DNA from 3 places in the Paenibacillus sp. 23TSA30-6 genome. Region 3 is predicted to be linked to each of the others. Evidence: riboswitches for the same ligand, from Rfam matches in the RefSeq annotation. Region 3 holds a riboswitch; each other region holds the start of a gene.
What was found. Region 3 has a riboswitch for cobalamin ahead of E0698_RS11010 (ABC transporter substrate-binding protein). Riboswitches for the same ligand answer to the same signal wherever they lie in the genome.
Positions count from the first base shown of each region.

Region 1 (2,270 bases), on a different contig from region 3:
AATGGATGCACGTGGTATCAAGCTGTCCACTACTTTGCGGTTCGCGGCATCCTTGAACAGAGACGACTCCATGTTATACACGATCATATGGGTGCGCAAAGAGGGAGCCGACAGCACTTGCAGCTTATCGTTCTTTTTCAATACCTCCGCGTTATCCACCGGAATATCGGTCGCTACATCTACTTCGCCGGATTGCAGCGCCAGCAGGCGCGAATTGCCGTCCGTAATGAACTTCATCGTTGCTTCAGCCAGCCGGGCCTTCTCGCCCCAATATCCGTCATAACGCTCTACGACCAAGGATTGATCCTTGTTGAACGCTTTAATTTTAAAAGCACCTGTCATCGCAGGGTAGCTCTGCTCATCCTTTATAGACGCTACATCCAGCACAATCGTCGATGGATCCGCCAGATTGGACACCAGCGCCGCATTCGGCTGGTTTGTCGTAATTTTCAACACCAGCGGCTCGGTTACGTCAATTGACTTTACATCTAGCAAATCCTTTGCCAGATGGCTTTTCTCAATGGAGCGCAGCAGGGAAGCTTTTACACTTTCCGCGTCCATACTCTTTCCGTTATGAAAAGTGACCTTATCCTGCAAGCTGAACGTCCAGACTGTGGGGCTATCCTGCTTCCATTCCTTGGCCAGCCAAGCCTCAGGCTCCAGCTTTTCATTCAAACGGACAAGTGTCTCGCCTGCGCCAGAACGCATAACATCCCAGCTATTATCGCCATGCGGGTCAACGCCTGACGGCTTCCACGTATACGCCATCACCAGCTTTTTGTCCGTTGTGGACTGTTGTGCGAATGTGTTTTCGCCCTTGTCGGAGCTGTCCGCCGTCTTATTAGTTGTGGAGCATCCCGCAAGAGCCATAACTGCCAGTAGCAGCATCACCCCTGTGCATATGGACCATGAACGCTTTTTACGATTGCTTATCATCCTATTTATCCCCCTCTATCTTGTCATTCACAAATACCTAACGCAAAAAAAGCATCCCGGACCGCCTGATCAGCAGTCAGAAATGCTTTCATTATAAAATGCCAAAGCTCACCTCAAAGCACCTCTAATCATAGAAGGGATCGGATCGGTTTCAGACATTCCGTAAGCAGCACGCCCAACCACCTCCCCAGCATCCCGTGGGTCTGACAGTGATGTTAAAACAGGCAGGTCTCCTGACTTCAGGCGTATCTTTCAGGCCTTCCCGGTTCTTCACAGTTCCAGTGGCTATTCCGAAAGCTACAGCAATTCCCTGCTGATGCCTGTATACAGTGGCGGGTCCGTGTCGGAATCTACCGAACTTCCCTTTTAAGTGAGCACGTACAACAGCCATCTACATGATCTCAACGAAACCCTGTAGATAGAAAGTCCGGCTCACACCTGTTTTCTTCCTTTATTCTTTTTCATTACGATTTAGGACTATCTTATTTTGTTGTTACAGGCTTGTCAACAAATGTCGCATAATAATTTAAATTTGAACGATACGGCGAGAATCAAGGCTATGACTTTGCGTTGCATGCACGCAATGGACGTGATAAAATTAGGTATAGAGATACCCATCGTGTCCGTATACTAAAAAGAGTCTTCGCCGCTACCAACGGCAAAGACTCTTAGGACTTGAAAGGCTGTGGATCACCACGGCGCGCTAAATGCTTAGCTAAACCCACCGTTAGGCGCCTAACCTAATTACGCGGTGGGTTTTCGCTTGTTCCGAAATTTCCGACGTAGCCAGCGATAAAGTTTACGAATACTAAACACCAGGCTTAGTAACGTAACCATCCAACGCAACACATCGTAGCACGACACAAGGTTGACCATCGGCTTCACCCCCTTTCGGGAAGCTGCGCCGTGGTCCGAAAACATCCACCACTATTCAAAATCCATAAGATGGATTATACCACGCCTCTGCCTACCACTCTAGCAAATTCTTCTAATAGAATCTCAAATCCCCATCTTCATACAGGAAGAGGGCTTTATCAATAACTCTATGCCAAAAAGCCGGAAAAAGAGGCTTACGACCTCTCTCCGGCTGTCTTTCTAATCCTAATTATCAAACCTTCTGCGGAACCTCCGACACTGTCACACCTTTGACCGATTCGGCTTGTTTTTTCGTTAAAACGATGTTCAAGACAATCGCCGTGATCGAGCCGGATACGATGCCGTTTTGCAGCAGCATTTTGGCAAAGCTCGGCAGTTGGTCGAACATTTGGGGCAGCACGGCAGAGCCGAGGCCCACCGCAATGCTGCATGCCGCAATCAGCAGATTGCTTTCCTTC
Region 1 is NZ_SLTL01000005.1:116,240-118,509, reverse strand. Features, by position in the region: gene E0698_RS06430 (ABC transporter substrate-binding protein) at 1-936, opposite strand, end outside; cobalamin riboswitch at 1,143-1,346, opposite strand; gene E0698_RS06425 (nucleobase:cation symporter-2 family protein) at 2,045-2,270, opposite strand, start outside.
Region 1: it holds a riboswitch for cobalamin, as region 3 does, so the genes downstream of both, E0698_RS06430 (ABC transporter substrate-binding protein) here and E0698_RS11010 (ABC transporter substrate-binding protein) in region 3, are expected to answer to the same signal.

Region 2 (2,270 bases), on a different contig from region 3:
TCGCCATGATGTGATCGCTGTGTCGGTAGGCAAGGTGACGGCGCAGTCCATTTTGGAGGAAGGTATTGAACGGATCGTGTTTCCAGTGGAGGAACGAATGGGCGCGATGATGGTGGAGCTGGGAAGATATTTTGAGCATAGCGCCTCGGTGCACGGCTACGGTCTTGAAGTTGTGAACTGAAAACTAACCTATATCCTTGCGATAAAGGGTAAAATAAAGATAAGGGCCTACAGGGTCTTTATCTTTTTTTGTTGGAAATGCATCGACAGAAGTTTTTGTTATAACGAAAATATTTATTTAATATAATGAAAAAGCCTCGATGCGGGATACCAGAACAGGAGCTGAGACATTATGAATTCCATTTGTGTATTTGCCGGGTCCAGACCCGGACATTCATCGGTATATCTTCAGGAGGCAGGCAAGCTTGGAGAGGCTATGGCCCGACATCATGTTCGTCTGATCTATGGAGGCTCCAGCAAGGGGCTGATGGGTGAGGTCGCAGATGCGATGCTGGCCGGGGGCGGTCAGGTCACCGGGATTATGCCGACCCTGTTATTCGATGCAGAGATTATTCACCGGGGAGTCACCGAATTTATTGAGGTGGCAAGCATGCATGAACGCAAAGCGGTCATGAGCGAAATGGCGGATGCCTTTATTGCCCTTCCGGGGGGATTGGGAACATTTGAAGAGCTGTTCGAGGTGCTGTGCTGGGCGCAAATCGGCATTCATCGCAAGCCCATCGGGCTGCTGAATGTGAACGGATATTTTGACCCGTTGGCGGAAATGGTGCGTCATAGTGTGCGCGAGGGATTTACCGGAGTTGACCATCCAACGCTGCTGAGTATCTCTGCGGACCCGGACGAATTGTTGCATATGTTAAAAAATAAGGCAGAGAACTTGAAATAAAGCGTTTTTCATGCTTGCACAACTGATTGAGCCAAGGTTATGATAAGACCCATAATCAAATAGCGGACAGACAAGGTGCCTTTGTGATAGCGAAGGGTAACAGGGAATCGGGTGCAAGTCCCGAGCGGTCCCGCCACTGTAAGGAAGAGGATTTTTTCAGACGTCACTCGTGAGAAAACGGGGAAGACGAAAAAATCTGTTGATGCCGAGCCAGGAGACCTACCTTGATCTGTATGCACCGTTAACCTTCGCGGAGAGGATGGGTGTACGAAATCAGGAAATCAGGCGCACGCTGCTTTTTCCATGTTGGTTGCAGGTTTGCGTGGAGCTGAACATGCAGAAGCATTTCAAGCGTGAACAGGCAGATGGAAAGCAACGGCACGATGGCGGAAGACAAGAAGTGTCTTCTTATGCTGTGTCCGTCTGATGATACGATGCGTACATAGGAAACCCATCCGGGCAGGATGGGTTTTTTTGAGTTACAGGATGTCCATATATAAGTGAAATAGATAGAAGTGTGGAAAACATAGCCTAGATTTAAGAAGGAGGATAACGATGAGCCCATTAGGGAAATTGCTCGTGATTGGATTCGGACCGGGGGATATGGAACATATCACCAAACGGGCGCTGGACGCGCTGGCCGAGAGTGAGGTCATTATCGGTTACAACACCTATGTAGATCTGATCCGCCCGTTGTTGAACGGACAGGAGATTGTGCGCACAGGCATGACAGAGGAAGTGAGCCGTGCGCAGGAGGCGGTTCGACAGGCGGAGATGGGCAAGAAGGTAGCCGTCATTTCCAGTGGAGACGCAGGCGTATATGGCATGGCCGGGCTAGTGTACGAAGTGCTGATGCAAAAGGGCTGGCGCCGTGAGGACGGGGTTGAGGTAGAAGTCGTGCCGGGAATATCGGCGATTCAGTCCTGTGCTTCGCTGTTGGGTGCGCCCGTCATGCATGATGCATGCACGATCAGTCTGAGTGACCATTTGACCCCGTGGGAGACGATTGTGAAACGTGTAGAAGCGGCAGCTTCGGCGGATTTTGTCATTGCACTGTACAATCCGCGCAGTGGTCGGCGTACACGCCAGATTGTTGAGACGCAGTCCATTTTGCTGCGTTACCGTGATCCGCAGACTCCCGTCGGGCTGGTGAAGAGTGCTTATCGCGACCGTCAGCAAGTAATTGTGACGACGCTGGAGGACATGCTCAACCATGATATCGGTATGCTGACGACCGTCATCATCGGCAATTCTTCGACGATGGTGTATGACGGTCTGATCGTGACGCCGCGCGGGTATCAGCGCAAGTATACGTTGGGTGCGACCGAGCAGGCGCTCAAGCCGCATCAGCGGCTCCGCACGG
Region 2 is NZ_SLTL01000013.1:140,633-142,902, reverse strand. Features, by position in the region: gene E0698_RS14280 (uroporphyrinogen-III synthase) at 1-181, shown strand, start outside; gene E0698_RS14275 (TIGR00730 family Rossman fold protein) at 353-907, shown strand; cobalamin riboswitch at 965-1,148, shown strand; gene E0698_RS14270 (hypothetical protein) at 1,110-1,334, shown strand; gene cobJ (precorrin-3B C(17)-methyltransferase) at 1,463-2,270, shown strand, end outside.
Region 2: it holds a riboswitch for cobalamin, as region 3 does, so the genes downstream of both, E0698_RS14270 (hypothetical protein) here and E0698_RS11010 (ABC transporter substrate-binding protein) in region 3, are expected to answer to the same signal.

Region 3 (2,270 bases):
CATTTTGGGGAATGGGATGGAAAAACGTATGATATGCTCAAGGATGTGGCGTTGTATCGAGCGTGGATTGATGAGCCGCAGCGAATTACGCCGCCGGGGGGAGAGCCTTGGGCAGACTTTGTGAACCGCCTCGATGAATTCCTAGACTCTTTGTATGAGTGGCGTAAAATGATGGATGTTCAGAAAACAGGCATGCCTGATGCCCCACCTTCTGTTCTGGTCGTCACGCATGGTGGAGTGATTCGTCAGTTGGCTTGTATGCTGGTACCGGGTCATGATTTTTGGAGTCTGAATCCGAAGCCAGGAGCGGCAATTACGATTCGGTTGAGGCTGGGAGAACGACACCAGTGGATAGGAGAGGTGTTTTCTTTTTAGGTCAGATAGGGGCAGGTGAACAGGCGGTTTGGGTTGTAAGCCAGTCTTTTTTAACCTATAATCATCAAGTAAAAGAACGGCTTGACCAACACTACATCAAATATCCAGCAGACGAGGTCGGTGCAGCGGGATGAAACCCTCGGGTTCTTTCCGGTGCGCTGTTAAAAGGGAAGCCGGTGTGAATCCGGCGCGGTCCCGCCACTGTAAATGGAAAAATGCCAGCCCGCTCTGCTTTATGTGCCACAAAGCATATAAAGCAGCAGTAGGCTGTCGCATGTTTCTGTAAGTCAGGATACCTGCCCGTCCGCCTGTCACCATAGTCCTTCGAGGAAAGGATGACGTGTTCGCAGTGACTGTCCATGCGGAAGAAACTGCCGCCTGCGTACGATCTGCGCTAACGTGACCCCTGTGTCCTTATCTGAGGATGCAGGGGTTTTTTGAAAGGAAAAGAAGGCTGGATTTAGCAGATATCGGATGATGTTCAAGTGACGCTCTTAAAAGAATTTATATGGAGGGGTGTAAATCATGGCAGGGAATAGAATAAAGGTCTGGACTACAGGCTTATTGGCTCTGGTCTTGGCGGTTGTGCTGAGTGCATGTGGAGCTAACGGAAAGAACGCTGAAAATAAAGGGGATCAAGCCTCACAGCAACCGGGACAGACGGCAACCGCTCAGGAGCCTCCGGGCAAAACGGTCTACCCGCTGACCATTAAGGATGCGACCGGACAGGAATTTACGTTCAAAAAAGCGCCGGACAAAATCGTTTCCGTCTCCCCGGCTGAAACCGAGGCGCTGTTCGCCATCGGACTGGATAAGGAAATTGTCGGCGTATCCGACTATTCGGATTACCCGGAAGCGGCTAAAAAGAAGCCCAAAGTGGGCGGTATTATGAAGCCGAATGAAGAGGCGATCATTGCTGCGAATCCGGAAGTCGTTTTTGCAGGGATATCACTCAGTGAGCAGGCGACAACCAAGCTGCGTGACATGGGAATTATGATTTTTAAAACGGAGCCGAAAACGGTTGAAGATGTCATGGCTAACATCGAACTATATGGGAAAATTACCGATCATCAGAAAGAAGCGAGAGCGGTAACCGACAAGATGAGAGCAGATGTTGCGGAAGTGAAAGACGGTGTTAAAAATATCGGCAAAGGGCAGAAGCTGAGAGTATACGTCGAATTTTCACCCGGCTGGACGGTTGGCAAGGGAGAGTTTATGGATGAGCTGATTTCTTTGGCGGGCGGGGAAAATGTCGCTGCAACCCAAAAGGGCTGGTACCAGATCAGTGAGGAAAATATTATAGCGGCGAATCCGGACGTAATATTATACAGCAAAAATGTCAAGGACGACAAAACAGGCCAGACGCTCGGCGATATTATCAAAGCCCGTAGTGGATGGGATCAAATATCGGCTGTTCGTCAAAACCGGGTGTTTGCCGTGGATGATAATCTGATCAGTCGTCCGGGTCCGCGTGTAACGGAAGGTCTCAAGGAAGTGGCCAAGGGCGTGTATCCTGAAATTTTCAAATGAGTCGTAGACTGATCGGCTTTGGAGGGGCAGGTCTTGCCTTATTGCTGCTGACGCTGTTGCTCTGTCTCGGCATCGGCTCGGCCAAGCTTCCCGTCAGCCAGATCACGGGTATTCTGGTCAACCATCTGCCGTGGTTAGGTGAGACGTTTACACCGGATTGGAATCCATCCACAGAGCAGATTATTTTGAAGATCAGACTGCCGCGTGTCTTACTGGGAATGCTGGTAGGCGCAGCGCTTGCGCTGGCGGGAGCCGGATTTCAAGGTGTGCTGCGCAATCCGCTGGCTGATCCGTACACGCTGGGGGTATCCTCGGGTGCTTCGGTAGGGGCAGCAGTGCTGATTTATTGGGGGCTTCAATTTTCG
Region 3 is NZ_SLTL01000009.1:197,048-199,317, reverse strand. Features, by position in the region: gene E0698_RS11015 (histidine phosphatase family protein) at 1-375, shown strand, start outside; cobalamin riboswitch at 500-693, shown strand; gene E0698_RS11010 (ABC transporter substrate-binding protein) at 901-1,905, shown strand; gene E0698_RS11005 (FecCD family ABC transporter permease) at 1,902-2,270, shown strand, end outside.